4 regions of the Halobacillus sp. KGW1 genome follow, and region 1 is predicted to be linked to each of the others. Evidence: riboswitches for the same ligand, from Rfam matches in the RefSeq annotation. Region 1 holds a riboswitch; each other region holds the start of a gene.
What was found. A riboswitch is a leader RNA that binds a small molecule or an ion and turns the genes downstream of it on or off. The one in region 1 is predicted to bind S-adenosylmethionine.

Region 1 (4,176 bases):
CGTGCCAATTTTCTTGATACTGTCACTTCTTCACTCGGGTATATCTTCCCTTGGAGCGGCGGTGTCCTGCTTGCCTGGACGACTGTAAGAGGAGCGGCTGAGCAGTATGACTTCCTTCCTGTTATCGGACCCGGAGAAGTATTCCCGTTCGTATTCCAGGGCTGGGGACTGTTGATTGTCATGCTGATTGCTGCCTGGACAGGCTGGGGTCTTCGCTATACCGGCAAGAACGGAGAAGAAATTAAGCCTGAAGATTACAAAGGTCAAGCATAATACAACCCCCCGGAGTAAAGCTCCGGGGGGTTTAATCATGTATTTAAAGATTGGTTAATTTCTTTGATCTGATCGAGGTGGCGAAGTTCGTGCCAGCCGATAAATTCGACCCATTGTTCCAGGTTCATGTCACCAAGAGCAGGATGTGGAAATGCTCGGTTCTGCAACGTTTCTTTTTCTTTATTATGAATGAGGAATAATGTAGCTTCCCTTGATTTTTTGAGTCCGTCTTCCGCTTCCTTCAGGTTATGAAAAATACCCTTTGGACGAACAGACTCTGGAGCTTCCAATGTGTAAGAGCGGTTGGTTACCTTATGGACTGGTTTTTCCGTCACCTGCTGCTGATCTCCTTGCTTAAGTGATCTGTTCACCTGATGGATGACGAACTGTTCGATTAAGTACAAATGCTCCAATACTTCCATAATAGACCAGCGATTTTCTGCCGGTTTCACCGTATGTTTGGAGGCGGGAATCTCCCTCACATATTCGAGCAGCTGCTCTCTTTTCTCATCTAAACCATACATATATAGCTCTCCTTTTGTGTAATGACATGGTAACCCGAGTCTACCATAACAGTAGTGCTGATACGTAAAGAAAAGGACTTGAGTAAGTTGAAACATTAGCGGGTATGGAAACGTATGACAATCATGAGCTTCTACATTGGCCAATCATTGAAGGAGGAATCAGGATGGGAAATTATTCAATACAGGAATTTATCAGGCAGACGAAGCAGGACGATTCGGAAAACGATTACTTTGAATTGGAAACCCCGAGGATATTGGAAGTTAATTTGATGGACCAGGTGTGGGCGAAAGCCGGGTCTATGATTTCTTATAACGGAGATATTAAATTTGAAAGGGAAGGAATATTGGAGCATGGAGTGGGCCGCCTGTTCAAGAAGGCGAAGACTGGAGAGGGAAGCTCTCTTATGAAAGCAACAGGGAGGGGGGCATTATACCTCGCTGATCAAGGTAAGAAGATTACAATCTTTGACTTGGACAATGAGACGCTGACGGTGAACGGCAATGACCTTTTGGCCTTTGAACCGAGCATAAACTGGGACATCAAATTGATGAAAAAAGTAGCCGGTATGGTATCCGGCGGATTGTTTAACGTTACTCTCTCCGGGAGTGGTCGTGTAGCTATTACTTCTCATTATGAACCGCTGACTTTATTAGTGAAGCCCGGTCAGCCTGTTTTGACCGATCCTCATGCAACAGTGGCCTGGTCCGGGCATTTGGAGCCTGCTTTCAAGACAGATGTCAGTTTCAAGACTTTCATCGGCAGAGGGAGCGGGGAATCCATTCAGATGAAATTTGAAGGGGATGGATTTGTTATCGTTCAGCCGTTTGAAGAAGTTTACACAACGAATAGTCAAGGATGATTATCGTCATTCCCGTTGTGGTTCCTGCATAGAATGAAGGGAGAGTCCTTACAAAAAAAAATGAGCTTCCCCCTTTACTTCGTTGGAAAAACGTTGTAGTATGTAAATTAACTTAAATTAAATAATAACGGAAACTTCTTATCCAGAGAGGCGGAGGGACTGGCCCTTTGATGCCCGGCAACCATCGAATCAATTGTATAATTGACGAGAACGGTGCCAATTCCTGTAGAGTATTTATTGCTCTAAGAGATGAGAGGATCGTACGGATATTTACGACCCCCTTTTCTTACTGGATAAGAAAAGGGGTCTTTTTGTTTACTATACCGTAAAGGCTCTCGATAGAAGTTGCGTTAAGGGAAGGGAAAGATGTCAAATGGCAACAGCTATTTTCGGTGCAGGATGTTTTTGGGGAGTAGAGGCGTTTTTTGAAAAATTTGAAGGCGTAACAGCTACAAAGGTCGGCTATATCGGCGGGAAACTGGAGAATCCAACCTACGAACAAGTCAAAACAGGTAAAACGGGGCACGCGGAAGCCGTCAGAATCGAATATGATCCGACAAGAATTACGTATTCCGAATTAATTAACATTTTCTTTGAAGCACATGATCCTACTTCTAAGAACAAGCAGGGAATTGATGTAGGACATCAGTACCGCTCAGCGATTTTCTATTCCGACGCGAGTCAGAAATATATTGCGGAAGAGAAGATTAAAGAGTGGGAGGAGAAGGGGACGTTCAAGCGGGCGATCGTCACGGAAGTGGAAGAAGCGACCTCCTTCTTTGAAGCGGAAGAATACCATCAGAAATATTTGCAGAAAAACGGTTCTGCTGCATGCAGCATCGGATAATAAATGGATCAAGACTCCTGGGGCCCGGGAGTCTTTTTTAGAGGGAAGAGAGGGATGGGGTTTTGTGGTTCAATGACGGCGTACTCATTCTGCTGTGCCTGTTTATGGTTGCCGGAGCATTTGATTATTATTTTCTAAATAACCGCCTTAAAATCGGGGCACGTTTCTATGAAGCGTTTACGATGATGGGTTCGCTCGCCTTATCCATGATTGGGATCATTTCTCTTGCTCCCGTTTTGTCCGAATGGCTGGCGCCCGTAATTTCTCCGGCATTTCAGTGGTTTGGAGCAGATCCGTCCATCTTTGCTTCCATGGTGCTTGCCATAGATATGGGGGCGTACCCTTTGTCGGAGGCGCTGGCGGTCGATGACAGGGCCGCCCTGTTTTCCTGGACGCTCCTCGGAACGATGATGGGACCGACACTCGTGTTTACGATTCCGGTCGCGCTTACGATCATCAAAAAGGAGGACAGTCCTTACTTTGCCAAAGGAGTCCTTGCTGGTATAGCGACCATTCCGCTCGGCTGCCTTGTTGGAGGAGCGTCCGCCGGATTTGAATGGGGGTGGATGTTCAAACAGTTACTCCCTGCCATCTTATTAGCAGTACTTGTCAGCGCAGGTTTATTTCTTTTTCGTAGGCTTACGATTAGAGTGTTCGCTTATTTAGGCAAGGGTATGGAAGCGATCCTGTTGATCGGATTGTTGCTGATTGCCATTGAAACATTGACGGGGCTTGTCCTGATCCCTGGTATGGCTCCTTTTTCTGAAGGGATCATTATCGTAGGTAAGATTACCATTACGCTTGCTGGTGCCTATCCGTTTGTAACCATTCTGAATCACTACTGCCGAAAGTATTTCTCTGCTTGGAGCCGTGTACTGGGCGTGAACGAAACGGCGCTTACCGGACTGCTTGCTTCCTTAGCGCATCATCTGCCCATGTTTGCAATGATGAAGGAGATGAACCCGCGCGGTAAGGTGATCAATTCCGCCTTTGCGGTGAGCGGGGCTTTCGTCATCGGCAGCCATCTCGGTTTCGTTGCCGGGGTTGAACCGGAGATGATCCTGCCAGTTATCATCGGCAAACTTACTGCCGGCATGCTGGCCGTTCTGCTTGCCCTGTTTATAACCAGAAAAGATGCTGTCGAAGATAAAACGACACCTTCTGCAGTACATCTCTCATCTAATAAAAATCATGTTTTGTGAAACTGAAAAGAGGCGCATACATTTGATGTATGCGCCTCTTTAGTTGTATCCAAAAATCAATCGTGTGAAGAATAGATACCCAAGAATAACGGTTATGATAACAAGGATTTGCAGACATAAACCAATAATACTGCACACCTTACCGCTGATGGCTAAATTCCTTCCCTCCGCTTCCTCTCCCGTGCTGAGTACGGTGTTGGCATAAATGATCCCCATGATTCCTGTAATAAGTCCGAGGAAAGGTAAAAAGATCGACAAAATGCCTAAAACGAGTGACGTCATTGCTTTTTCGTTCATCATCAACATCCTCTGCCTGTGTTTCTCTATAATAGAAGTATAACAAAAAGAAGAGAGGGAGGAGTCCATTCATTTTGTATATCGGTTCGCATAACTGCTGGCCACAATGGAGTCCGGTTTGATTTTCGGTTCCATTCCCAGGGATTCAATCCTTGCGACCATTTCGTTCACAT
Region 2 (4,176 bases), on a different contig from region 1:
CACTGCGGTATGTGACCATTCCGGTCATGCGCGCTATTTCAAAACCCTGCAGAGCTGTATTGGATACGTAATTTCCTCCATTGAATGCGGGATCGGAGCATATGGCTTTTGATCCTATGTGGTTGAAGGCAATCCCGTAATCGCTCAAATAAGGAGTGGCTGCGAGAATAAACAGCTTCTTCATAAAGGTCGGGTACAGCAGACCCCATTCATATGCCTGCATACCGCCCAGTGATCCCCCGACGACTGCCTCTAACTGCTGAATACCCAGTCTTCTAAGCGCTTCAAATTGGGCGTTAACCATGTCCCGGATGGTAACAGGTGGGAATGTTTGTTTGTATTCCTTACCGGTGTCGGGGTTTATGCTCGCGGGTCCTGTAGAACCGTGACAGCCGCCGAGCACGTTGAAGGTAATGACTTGATAGTGTTTCGTATCGATGGGACAGTCGTCTCCGATCAAGCCAGCCCACCAGCCAGGTTCTTCCTTTGATCCGACTGCCAATTGGTTTCCCGTCAACGCATGGCAGACTAAAATGACAGGAGCATCCGCTTTACCATAACGCTCGTAAGCGAGTTCTACATCAGTCAGCCTATCTCCTGACTCTAATTCCAAAGGACCAATGGAAAGGACTGGACTTTCTGTTTCCTGGCTGACTGGGTTTTTCAATGACATGAACGAATTCTCCTTTCCGTAATGCTTTCGATTAGACCGATTGTAGAGAGGAGGAGATGCTTTTTCCTGTACGAACCGCTACGACAGCGTCATATATTCGTATACCGGAAATCGTGGTTTCCTCATCCTCCGCTATTGCCTCATTAATCCACAAAATTCCGTGCGGCTGCTGCTCGATAATCGGTTCATCTGTGTTCAACCGGTCAAAATGAAGGATATCCACATAAGTAGGTGCCTCTTCTTCTGAGGATAGATCCACAATCGTATAGCCGAGTTGAGCAAGTCTGTTTACATCCTCCGGAGAAGGACTTGTGGTAAACCCGATCGTCCTTTTCCTCAGTTGGCCTTCTGAACGATCCAAGGATGATTGTAGAATCGGCAGTGCTGGATGGTTCCTGTTTTTACTTGCCGACCCAGCACCTGTAGCTTGGCGGATGGCAGCATCCAATTCATCAATCAAGTCATCAACCGACTCCAGGCCTACAGACAGACGCACGAGCTCCTCGGTGACGCCCGATTTCTTCAGGTCATGCTCGTTCAACTGTTGGTGTGTGGTGGATGCGGGATGAATAATTAACGATTTTGCATCGCCGACGTTAGCTACATGGGACCACAATCCGATGTTGTCTATCAGTGTACGACCAGCTTCCCTGCCGCCTGAAATACCAAAAACGACGATGGAGCCGTGGCCGTAATGGAAGTACTTCTCAGCAAGGGGATGGGTAGGATGATCGGGTAATCCCGGATAACGCACCCACTCGACTCCTTCATGTTTTTCTAAATACCTGGCAATCTCGAGCGCCTGATCCGCATGCTTTTTAATTCGGAGATGCAGCGTCTCCAACCCTTGCAGCAACAGGAAAGCATTTTGCGGGCTTAGGCATGCCCCGATATCCCGGAGAAGTTGGACGCGGAGTTTAACCGCGTAGGCTGCGGGACCGAGATCGGCGTAGCGGATTCCATTGTAGCTCTCATCCGGAGTTGTAAATCCAGGGAACTTCTCGTGGTCCCAGTTAAAACGGCCGCTGTCAATGACGACACCGCCAATCGTCGTGCCGTGTCCCCCGATCCATTTCGTAGCGGAGTGGACGACGATATCCGCGCCCCATGCGAAAGGTTGGCATACATAAGGGGTGGCAAAGGTGTTATCGATAATAAGTGGGATGTGATGACTGTGGGCTACAGCTGCCACTTTCTCGATATCGAGAACATCCAGACTCGGATTTCCAATCGTTTCCGCGAAAATAGCCTTTGTATTTGAGGTAATGGCTGCTTGGAAGTCGTCATGGCTGCTGCCTTCAATGAAACGAACATGGATTCCATACCTCGGAAGGGTATGGACGAAGAGGTTGTATGTGCCGCCGTAAAGGTTGGAGGAAGCCACGATTTCATCTCCGGCCCCTGCAATATTCAAAATGGCGAGTGTGATCGCTGACATTCCGGAAGAAGTAGCTACAGCTGCGGCTCCGTCTTCCAATAAAGCCATCCGCTGCTCGAAAGCATCCACGGTCGGGTTCATGATCCGCGTATAAATGTTTCCCGGTTCTGCAAGGGCGAACAGGTTCTGAGCGTGGTCTGTGTCTCGGAAGACATAAGAGGTCGTTTGATAAATCGGCACTGCGCGGGAACCGGTAGCCGGGTCTGGCTCCTGTCCGCCGTGTAACAACAAAGTCTCTGGACCGTACGGGTGGTTAGGGAAAGTCATCAATCATTCTCCTCCTTGGATTGTTGTTCCTAGGAACCTCTACCTTGGTGGCGGAAGGCAAACGAAAAGCCCTCTTCTGTAAGAAAGAAGAGGGCTGTATGTACGGATTACCTCCCCTTATCTTTCAGATCACCGGATCTGTAGGATTTAGCACCTTTTCAAGTCTTTGCTTGATGGTTGCCGGGCGTCGTAGGGCCTAGTCCCTCTGCCGCTCTCGATAAGAGTGTATTCGATTAGTCTGACTTGTTTGAAATTATATACGTGTGCCTGTGCAATGTCAAACCCTTTCTCCGAGGCCTTTGATGTTTGAGTATGCATCCAGCTGGGAATGCTCTTACTACATTCAAAAATAGTAGAGGAGTGAAGATAGAATGAAAGAATATAGTGTAGTCCCAAATAAAGACGTAACAGGCTGGTTTGTTAAAATCGAAGACGTGGCTCCGACAGATCTTTACGATAAACGTGATACTGCCATCGAAAAGGCTGAAGAAATGGCGAAAGGAAACTCACCAAGCAAGCTTTCCATTATGAATCAGAATCACGAAGTAGAAGAAGAGCGCACGTACTAATACATGACTCCCGGAAACGGGAGTTTTTTTATGTTATGAATCTGGTAGAGTGGAAGCAGGATTAGTAGAAAAGAAGAGGGGATCTTTATGGACAATCGCTATGATGTGGTCATTACAGGTGCACGGGTGGCAGGCGCGAGTTTAGCAGTTCTGCTTGGAAAACTCGGAAAAAAAGTACTTCTTATAGATAAAGCTCCTTTCCCGAGTGATACGTTATCAACTCATTATATGTCGCATACCGGTTACTTAGAAGAACTCGGCATTTTAGACAAATTGCTGGCTGGCGGCCTGCGGAAGGTGGATCGGATGAGGACACATATCGGTTCCAGTTACATAGATGGCCCGAGGTCTGCCTACACGGTCATACCAAAGCGTGACCGCCTGGATATGCTTCTTATAGAACGCACCTTCCTGTACGAGGGAGTAACCTTTCTTTCAGAGACAGCTGTGCGGGAGGTTTTGTGGGATCAAGACCGCATGGTAGGGGTGAGGATAAAAGGGAAAGGGAGAGAGAAAGAGGTGTATGGTGATTTAATTGTCGGAGCAGATGGTAAACATTCGACGATCGCCCGCCAGGCAGGTGCGGAAGTGTATCACGATACACCGCCTCTCAGACCAGTGCTGTACGGATATTTTGAGGGAATTCCCCCTTTGGAAACGCCTACTACGGAAATATTTCTTCATGAAGGAAGAATCGGCTTTTTGTTCCCAATGGAACAAGGAAGAGATTGTATCGGTCTTGAGGTTCATCCGGATGAGTTTAAAACTATGATGAAAGATTCCCCCGAAGCGTTTGTCCGTATGTACAAGCAGCTGTATGGAATGGAAAAGCGGTTGGAGAATGCCCGTTTGCAAGGAAGTATCATCGGGACCTCAGGGGTGCCTAACTTTTTCCGTAAACCTTATGGAAACGGATGGGCCCTGATCGGCGATGCAGGTCACAGTAAAGACCCAAGTACAGGACTTGGTATTAATGATGCTTTCATGCAGGCGTTTCTGCTCGCAGATGCGTGCATGCGGATCGATGCAGGTGATGACAGGGAAGTGGTCATGGAAGCTTTCCAGAAAAAGCGGGATGAACACCTCTTCCCGGGCTTTCAGTTGACGCTGGATTATATCCACTCGTTAAAAAGGTTCTCGAAGAATGAACTTGCCCTGTTTCAAGCGATGGCTGCCAACCCGATGGTATGGAACAAAGTGGCGCCGAAATTGGGGGATTATTTGAGAGA
Region 3 (4,176 bases), on a different contig from region 1:
GTACATGAGATGCAGGGCGTTACTCGGTACATTTGCTTTCATATGTTTCCCTCCCTGTCTATTTCTTGAGTTGCTGTTGTAAAAACCAAAGTGTATAAAGGTACACATCTTCCCACTCCGGCTCATTGAATAGTTCATGGTATAATTCCGGCCATTCTTTGTATGTTTTTTCTTTAGCATCCACTATATGAAACCATTCTGCCGTTTTTTCCGCCACTACCAGTTCGTCACGTCCCGCCTGCAAGACAAGAAGAGGTACATCCGGAAACTGGTTGACGTCCCGGAAAGCCAGACGGGAAGCACGTTGAAACTCCCGGTACCAACGCACAGAGACTTTCTTAAGGACAAGTGGATCTTTACGAAACTGTTCGACTTTCACGGTATCCCTTGTAATCAATGAAGGGTCTTGGTTGGCATCCATACGTAAAGAGGGCGCTATGATATTCAATAGGTAGGACAACCATTCCACAGGCGCACTTACACTGCCTTTAATAGCCAATGCAGGAGACGAGAGGATGATACCATCCATTTTCTGTTGCAGCTGTTCCATTACCCGCACCGTTACAAGACCACCCATACTATGACCGAGCAGAAATATTTTTTTATCGGGATCCGCTTCCCCGATCCAGCCCTCTACTGTCTTTATGTACTCCTCAAAGGAATGGATATGACCTTTCCTTCCGGGTGAATTCCCCTGGCCAGGCAGATCGCCGTATATAACATCGAAACCATCTTTATGAAGCCGATCCGCCAACCGCTCATATCTTCCACCATGTTCAAATGCTCCGTGGACGATAATGATGGTGCCGTCTGATGCTGGAGATTGCTTTTTATTCACAGTCTATCCCCCGTTCCATCTGCTATACTATCCTTAACTAATATTATAAGGGGGTTTACTATGATTTGCGAATATAAAGGAAAGCGCCCGTCTATACACCCGACGGCTTACATCGCTGATGATGCCGTTATTACAGGAGATGTTTTTATCGATGAAGGAGCAAGCATCTGGTTTAAAACCGTCATCCGCGGGGATGTAGCTCCGGTACATATCGGCAGGAATACAAATGTACAGGATCTCAGTATGCTTCATCAAAGCCCGGGTCAACCACTCATCCTTGAAGATGGCGTGACGGTCGGTCATCAAGTGACCCTGCATTCCGCACACATTAAGAAAAACGCACTGATTGGTATGGGGTCCCTCATACTCGATGGAGCGATAATTGGAGAAGAAGCTTTCATCGGCGCTGGGAGCCTCGTCCCGCCGGGAAAAGTTATCCCTCCAAGGACGCTCGCTTTCGGCCGGCCCGCGAAAGTAGTTCGGGAACTGAACGAGCATGACTATCAAGAGTTGGAAAGGATAAGAACCACTTACATAGAGAAAGGAAACTATTATAAACAGCAGCAAGAAAAAGATTAAAAACAAAAAAGTACCCTTGCGGGTACTTTTTTTGTCCTTAATTAAAACGAGATTTTAATTGTTCTGCTTTGTCCGTACGCTCCCAAGGGAACTCAATATCCGTGCGGCCGAAATGACCATAAGCAGCCGTATCACGGTAGATAGGTCGACGCAGATCCAGCATCTTGATAATACCGGCAGGGCGCAGATCGAACAGATCACGCACAGCTTCTACCAGCTTCTCTTCCGATACTTTGCCAGTACCATTCGAGTTGATGGCAATGGAAACCGGCTGCGCTACACCTATTGCATACGCAAGCTGCACTTCCACAGCGTCTGCAAGTCCGGCAGCTACGATGTTCTTCGCAACATAGCGGGCTGCATAAGCAGCAGAGCGGTCCACTTTCGTCGCGTCTTTCCCGCTGAAAGCACCTCCGCCGTGACGGGCATATCCGCCATACGTATCCACAATGATTTTTCTTCCCGTCAAGCCGGCATCCCCTTGAGGACCGCCGATAACGAAACGACCTGTCGGATTGATGAAGTATTTCGTCTGCTCATCAATGAGCTCCGCCGGTACAACAGGACCGATCACATGGTCGCGCAGATCTTTCTTAATCTGCTCCAATGTAATTTCTTCCGCGTGCTGTGTAGAAATGACAATGGTATCTACGCGGACAGGTTTATCCAGCTCATCGTACTCGATGGTCACTTGTGTCTTCCCGTCCGGGCGCAGGTAATCCAGCGTGCCGTCTTTACGGACATCCGAAAGACGCTTGGACAGTTTATGTGCCAGTGAAATAGGAAGAGGCATTAGTTCTTTCGTTTCATTATTAGCAAAACCGAACATTAAGCCCTGATCTCCAGCTCCGATCGCTTCAATCTCATCGTCGCTCATCTTGCCCTCGCGGGATTCCAATGCTTCATCCACTCCGCCTGCAATATCAGGGGACTGCTCATCGATGGCAGTCAGAACGGCACACGTATCCGCATCGAAGCCGTATTTGGCTCGAGTATATCCAATATCTTTAATTGTTTGACGAACGATGGATGGGATGTCTACATAAGTATTTGTACTGATCTCTCCTGAGACGAGCACAAGTCCCGTGGTCACTGTTGTCTCACATGCAACCCGAGCATTCGGGTCATTTTTTAAAATTTCGTCTAAAATGGCATCAGAAATCTGGTCACATATTTTATCGGGGTGACCTTCTGTAACTGACTCTGATGTGAATAACCGGCGATTGGCAGGCATTCTGAAAAACTCCTCCTTCTGTAAGTACAAAGTATTAGACGGAACTCTTTACCAGTATGTGCAGAAACGAAAAACCGTTTCCTTCGTTCATGCTTCATCCACAACCATTAGAGCTTTATATAGGAATCTATACCGGATGACCTCCGGCTCGGATATTTCTCCATAAAAAGAAAAAACCCTTCCTAATGTCGAGGAAAGGGGCTGCTTCCTTTCGCTCTTATCGTCCAAGAAGGAATTCGTTCCTTCCTGCTTCAGGTTAGCACCATGCCATTCTCATGACGGTTGCTGGGTTTCAAAGGGCCTGTCCCTCCACCAACTCTGGATAAGAGAGTTTCCGTTCTTCGTTATCGTATCGAAAACCATGTAACATGTCAATCAGATTCCACCCGTCTCCCCGACCAGGTACGGTTTTTACGGATCCTTACAAAACCAAGGACCCGCCACCTTTTCTTTCCATTTATAAACGTTCACACCGGAAAAAACATAGGATAGAAATAAACCATCCGGATTTTAACAGGAAGCCAATATTTGTTCACAAAATATTGGAAACAATTTCACCAAATAGTATGGACTATAAAAATGAATGTGTTATACTAATTCCATCTTAAGGATGATTAAATTATTTGACAAAGGCGGGTCGACTTATATGAGTACCATTAACCAAATGTCTGAACTTAACCTATTACTAGCTCAAGAAAATGTCCATCACCAACTTTCCGTTCCGCACTTGGTGGAGAAGATCCTCTCTCGCAACGAAGGCACATTAACAGAAAAAGGTGCAATTCAAGCGACTACTGGTACTTACACCGGCAGATCACCAAAAGACAAATTCATCGTCAAAGACGACACGTCCGAACAAAAAGTGGATTGGGGTACGATCAATACGCCGATTGACGAGAGTACTTTCGTTCAGCTTTACCACAAAGTTCTTACGTATTTAAAGAAGCGGGAAGAACTCTTTGTTTTCAAAGGGTTTGCCGGCGCAGAAACACGGTATCGTCTTCCCATCCAGGTCGTGACAGAGTTTGCGTGGCACAATCTTTTCGCTAAACAGATGTTCATTCGTCCAAATACGGAAGAGGTGGCAGATCATGAAGCGGAATTCACGGTTATATCCGCTCCGACCTTCAAGGCTGATCCTGAAGTGGACGGGACAAATTCAGAAGCGTTCATCATGATTTCCTTTAAACACCGTATCGTCTTAATTGGCGGAACCGAGTATGCCGGGGAAATCAAAAAATCGATTTTCTCCGTCATGAACTATATTCTTCCGGAGAAAAACATCCTGCCGATGCACTGTTCAGCGAACGTTGGTAAAGAAGGCGATGTCGCTCTTTTCTTCGGGTTATCCGGAACGGGCAAGACCACCCTTTCTGCAGATCCTTCCCGCCGTTTGATCGGGGATGACGAGCATGCGTGGTCGAACTACGGCGTCTTCAATATTGAAGGCGGTTGCTACGCCAAGTGTATCAACCTTTCTAAAGAAAAGGAACCACAAATTTACGATGCGATTCATTTTGGATCG
Region 4 (4,176 bases), on a different contig from region 1:
CAAAACCTGCAACAGCTGTTCGGCACATGCTTCGATATCATATTGATGAGAGGAAACAACAGCTTCCGGTGTTTCGGGGGCTTCATATGGAGAATCGATTCCAGTAAAGCCTTTGATCTCTCCGGAGCGGGCTTTTTTATAAAGCCCTTTAGGATCACGTGCTTCACAAGCTTCCAATGGACACTCAACATAAACCTCAAGGAAGTCCCCTTCTGGAATTGAGGCGCGCACCTGCTCCCTGTCACTCTTGAACGGAGAGATAAATGCTGTCAGTACAATCGTCCCACTATCAGCAAACAACTTTGCGACTTCCCCAATCCTTCGAATATTTTCCGTACGATCCGCTTCAGAAAAACCGAGATCCGCATTCAATCCGTGACGGATGTTGTCGCCATCAAGAAGATACGTATGAACACCACGCTCATGCAGGAGATGGTTCAGCTGATTGGCGATGCTGGACTTGCCGGAACCGGAAAGTCCCGTGAACCAGAGGACACCACTGTGGTGTCCATTCTTCTTCCGGTAGGATTCCTGACTTACAGATGCTTCGTGCCAAGTAAGATTCCGTTCCATTCCCTTCACCCCTTTACGTCTGCAGCTTTCGCCTGCAGCCCTTCAATCAAAACTTCTACAACTTCCGGGCGGCTGAATGTCTTCGGCGGTTTCTCCCCGCTCCGTAACAGCTCACGGACTTTGGTTCCGGAAAGGATGACGTGGTTTTCCTTATCGTGCGGGCACGTCTTGTGAGAGGCCATCGCTTCACATGCCTTACAATAAAAACTGTGTTCAAAGAACATCGGAGTAATATCAAGTTCGCCTTCGTCGTAGTGAGAGAATATCTTCTGTGCGTCATACGTTCCGTAGTAGTCGCCTACTCCAGCGTGGTCACGGCCGACGATGAAATGAGAGCAGCCGAAGTTTTTACGGACGATGGCATGGAAGATCGCTTCCCTTGGACCTGCGTAGCGCATGGCTGCACGGAAAACGGCCAGGGTCACGCGGTCCTTCGGATAGTAATGATCAAGCAGTACCTGGTAGCTCTTCATCCGAACATCACTTGGTATGTCATCGCTCTTCGTCTCGCCCACCAACGGGTTCAGGAATAGACCGTCAACCGTCTCCAAGGCCGCTTTTTGAATATATTCGTGGGCGCGGTGGACAGGGTTTCTTGTTTGGAAACCGACAACCTTCCTCCATCCGTTCTTTTCGAAAAGTGCTCTCGTTTCTTTCGGATCGAGGTAAAACTCTTCTCCGTGTTCTTTTGCTGACGAAGCAAAAACCTGGATAGTACCGGATACATAATAGTCGGGGCGTTCAAACAACTTTTTGACACCCGGGTGAGCAAGGTCCGTAGTTAAATATACTTTTTGCGCTTCTTTTTCTTTGTCAGGTTTGAAGATGTCTTCGATCTCAATCACACCGTACACCGTTCCATCATGGATAAGCTTGGCTTCTTTTCCTAACGATTCTGCCTTCTCTTCACTTACAGGCAGCGTAATCGGAATGCTCCAGGGTGTCCCGTCTTTCAAACGCATCGTATCGACGACGGATTCATAGTCTTCCTTGTTCAGGAACCCTTCCAGCGGACTGTATGCTCCGTTACCGATCAGCTCCACGTCACTGAGAGCCATTCCATCCAGTTCGATACTGTCCTTCGGTAAATCCTCCGGTGTTTCGTTCCATCTATTGATTAACTTCCCTCCATGGGGTTTAATGACTGCCATTTCATACATCCTCCTATTAGTTCGTTTCGATTAGTTCGTTTCTGATGGGCCCGGGGTGTGAAGACCACACTCCGTTTTATTAAATCCTTTCCAGCGGCCGGAGCGGTCGTCGCCGACGGCCTGGGATGTACAAGGAATACATCCTACACTTGGATAGTTTTGGTCATGCAAAGCATTGTAATCCAAGCTATTTAGTCGGATATAATGCCATACGTCGTCCCAAGTCCAATGTATCAGTGGACAAACTTTCACGGACTTAAACCGTTCATCTTTGTTGATGAAATCCGTCTTCGCTCTGCTCGGGGACTGTTCTCTGCGCAGGCCGGAAAGCCAGGCAACCGCACCGGACAGTGCCTCTTCCAACGGTTTGATCTTCCGGATGTAACAACACTGGTCCGGCTGTCTCTTCCACAAAGCGGAACCATGCTTTTCTGCCTGTTCTTCCACTGTAAGCTCCGGTAATTTCATATGAATATGAAGCGCCGGATACCGCTTCTTCACTTTATCAATCAAATCGTAGGTTTCCTGGAAGTGAAGACCTGTGTCGAGAAAAACGACATCCGCATCCGGTTTGACCTGCGAAATCAGATCGATGAGTACCATTCCTTCTGCGCCGAAGCTGCACGCATAAACCACGTCAGAACCATACTGGTCGTATGCCCATTGAATGACCTTTCTCGCGCCTTTCGTATCATCCTCTGGCTGATCATTTTTGAATGGATCACCGGAAAAATGCTGGTACGTAAGTAAGTTTCCCATACACTCGCCTGCCTTTCTCCAAATAAAAACGCCCCTCTTCCGGAAAAGAAGAAGGGCGTCTGAAAGTAAGATACGTCCTTCTTATCTTTCCAAATGCTTTCAGCATCTGCTGGAATTGGCACAGCGTCTAACTTTAACGGTTAGACCCGTTGCCGAGGCTTCGTTGGGCCAGTCCCTCCACCTCTCTAGATAAGAAAAATTAGTCGGTTGGATATTTCAAAAAAACTAATTGATTCAAATAGTAGGCTTCTTTCTAAGATATGTCAACAGGTTTTTTAAAAATTACAACTTTTCTGTTTTTAATATTGACAATGGTCCCCCTCTGCTTTAATTTGGTAAGTAATCAAAGCAAGATACTATATCCTTATGAAGAGCCGGGGGAGGAAACTGGTCCAACGATCCCGCAGCAACCTTTTAAAGGTGCTCCATCCAGCAGACATTGTCTGAAAGATAAGGAGAGGAACGAAAGCCTCTTCTGTGTGAAGGGTTTTTTTATTTTTGTAGAAAACCTCTTCACACATAAAACCAAGTATTCTCATATGATTAATCATACACCATATGGGAGCTGGAATTAAAGGGTAAAAGGAGAGGTTGGATTGAATAAATTAATTGTTTTCGCATTAGTGGGATTTTTTGCTCAGTTAGTCGATGGTGCTCTCGGCATGGGCTTCGGATTGACTTCCTCAACGATTCTGCTTGCCTATGGACTTGCTCCGGCAGTAGCTTCTGCATCCATTCATATGGCTCAAGTGGCAACGACGGCCGCTTCCGGCTTCTCTCACTATAAATTCGGGAATGTCGATAAGCGTCTCGTCGTTATTCTGGCTGTTCCCGGTGCCATCAGCGCTTTTCTCGGTGCAGCTGTATTAAGCTGGGTTCCAGGAGAAATTATCCGACCCTACATATCACTCTTCCTCCTCGTATTAGGAATCTATATCATCATTCGTTTCCTTACCATGGGACAGAAGCGGCCCCAGGAGAAGCGGCCTTTCAAAAAGAGCTTTTTGTTTCCACTTGGATTTATCGGAGGTTTTCTTGATGCAGTCGGCGGCGGCGGGTGGGGACCAGTGAATACGCCCGTTCTCCTGGCAAGACAGAAGCTTGAACCCCGAAAAGTGATTGGAACGGTAGATACCAGCGAATTCATCGTCACTGTTTCTGCGACCCTCGGGTTTCTTATCTTTCTTGGCTGGGAGCAATTCAGCTGGCTGCTCGTATCTGCGTTTGTGATCGGCGGGGTTATTGCGGCCCCCCTTGCTGCCTGGCTTGTGAAAATAATGCCGTCTCTCGTATTAGGTGTCCTCGCCGGTGGATTCATCGTTTTGACAAATATCCGAACGCTTTTGAATACAGTAGAGCTTGGAGACACCTCCATCGCCATTATTTACACGGCTTTAGTCCTTGCCTATATCTGCATGGTTCTCTTGTCCATCCGCAGAAACTTCCGGCTTAAGCCGGCAACCAGGTAGCAGGAACAGTGTTGTCCTGAGCAGCACGCTTTTATGATAATATAAAAAAAGAGATCAGAGCTGTATGCTCTGATCTCTTTTTCTATATTTTATTCAATAGAGAAGATATAGGAATAAATCGGCTGTCCACCTGTGTGAACTTCCACTTCCAAATCTTCAAACGTATCTTCAATATACGCTTCCAACTGACCAATTTCATCTTCTTCAACTTCTTCACCAGTAAG

Region 2: it holds a riboswitch for S-adenosylmethionine, as region 1 does, so the genes downstream of both, AXG56_RS13090 (O-acetylhomoserine aminocarboxypropyltransferase/cysteine synthase family protein) here and msrA (peptide-methionine (S)-S-oxide reductase MsrA) in region 1, are expected to answer to the same signal.
Region 3: it holds a riboswitch for S-adenosylmethionine, as region 1 does, so the genes downstream of both, metK (methionine adenosyltransferase) here and msrA (peptide-methionine (S)-S-oxide reductase MsrA) in region 1, are expected to answer to the same signal.
Region 4: it holds a riboswitch for S-adenosylmethionine, as region 1 does, so the genes downstream of both, AXG56_RS04140 (phosphoadenylyl-sulfate reductase) here and msrA (peptide-methionine (S)-S-oxide reductase MsrA) in region 1, are expected to answer to the same signal.

Annotation. Positions count from the first base shown of each region.
Region 1 is NZ_LSOC01000004.1:143,243-147,418, reverse strand. It holds gene AXG56_RS15705 (Na+/H+ antiporter NhaC family protein) at 1-273, shown strand, start outside; gene AXG56_RS15700 (DinB family protein) at 309-797, opposite strand; gene AXG56_RS15695 (AIM24 family protein) at 962-1,657, shown strand; SAM riboswitch class I at 1,793-1,913, shown strand; gene msrA (peptide-methionine (S)-S-oxide reductase MsrA) at 2,031-2,504, shown strand; gene eutH (ethanolamine utilization protein EutH) at 2,567-3,706, shown strand; gene AXG56_RS15680 (hypothetical protein) at 3,746-4,003, opposite strand; gene AXG56_RS15675 (ribonuclease H-like YkuK family protein) at 4,073-4,176, opposite strand, start outside.
Region 2 is NZ_LSOC01000003.1:818,901-823,076, reverse strand. It holds gene AXG56_RS13095 (homoserine O-acetyltransferase) at 1-673, opposite strand, end outside; gene AXG56_RS13090 (O-acetylhomoserine aminocarboxypropyltransferase/cysteine synthase family protein) at 705-2,378, opposite strand; SAM riboswitch class I at 2,493-2,602, opposite strand; gene AXG56_RS13085 (DUF2188 domain-containing protein) at 2,750-2,947, shown strand; gene AXG56_RS13080 (NAD(P)/FAD-dependent oxidoreductase) at 3,035-4,176, shown strand, end outside.
Region 3 is NZ_LSOC01000003.1:5,761-9,936, forward strand. It holds gene AXG56_RS08985 (tetraprenyl-beta-curcumene synthase family protein) at 1-42, opposite strand, end outside; gene AXG56_RS08990 (alpha/beta hydrolase) at 59-838, opposite strand; gene AXG56_RS08995 (gamma carbonic anhydrase family protein) at 899-1,417, shown strand; gene metK (methionine adenosyltransferase) at 1,455-2,651, opposite strand; SAM riboswitch class I at 2,866-2,980, opposite strand; gene pckA (phosphoenolpyruvate carboxykinase (ATP)) at 3,298-4,176, shown strand, end outside.
Region 4 is NZ_LSOC01000002.1:677,523-681,698, reverse strand. It holds gene cysC (adenylyl-sulfate kinase) at 1-573, opposite strand, end outside; gene sat (sulfate adenylyltransferase) at 579-1,724, opposite strand; gene AXG56_RS04140 (phosphoadenylyl-sulfate reductase) at 1,755-2,483, opposite strand; SAM riboswitch class I at 2,562-2,679, opposite strand; SAM riboswitch class I at 2,845-2,940, shown strand; gene AXG56_RS04135 (sulfite exporter TauE/SafE family protein) at 3,080-3,952, shown strand; gene AXG56_RS04130 (DAK2 domain-containing protein) at 4,042-4,176, opposite strand, start outside.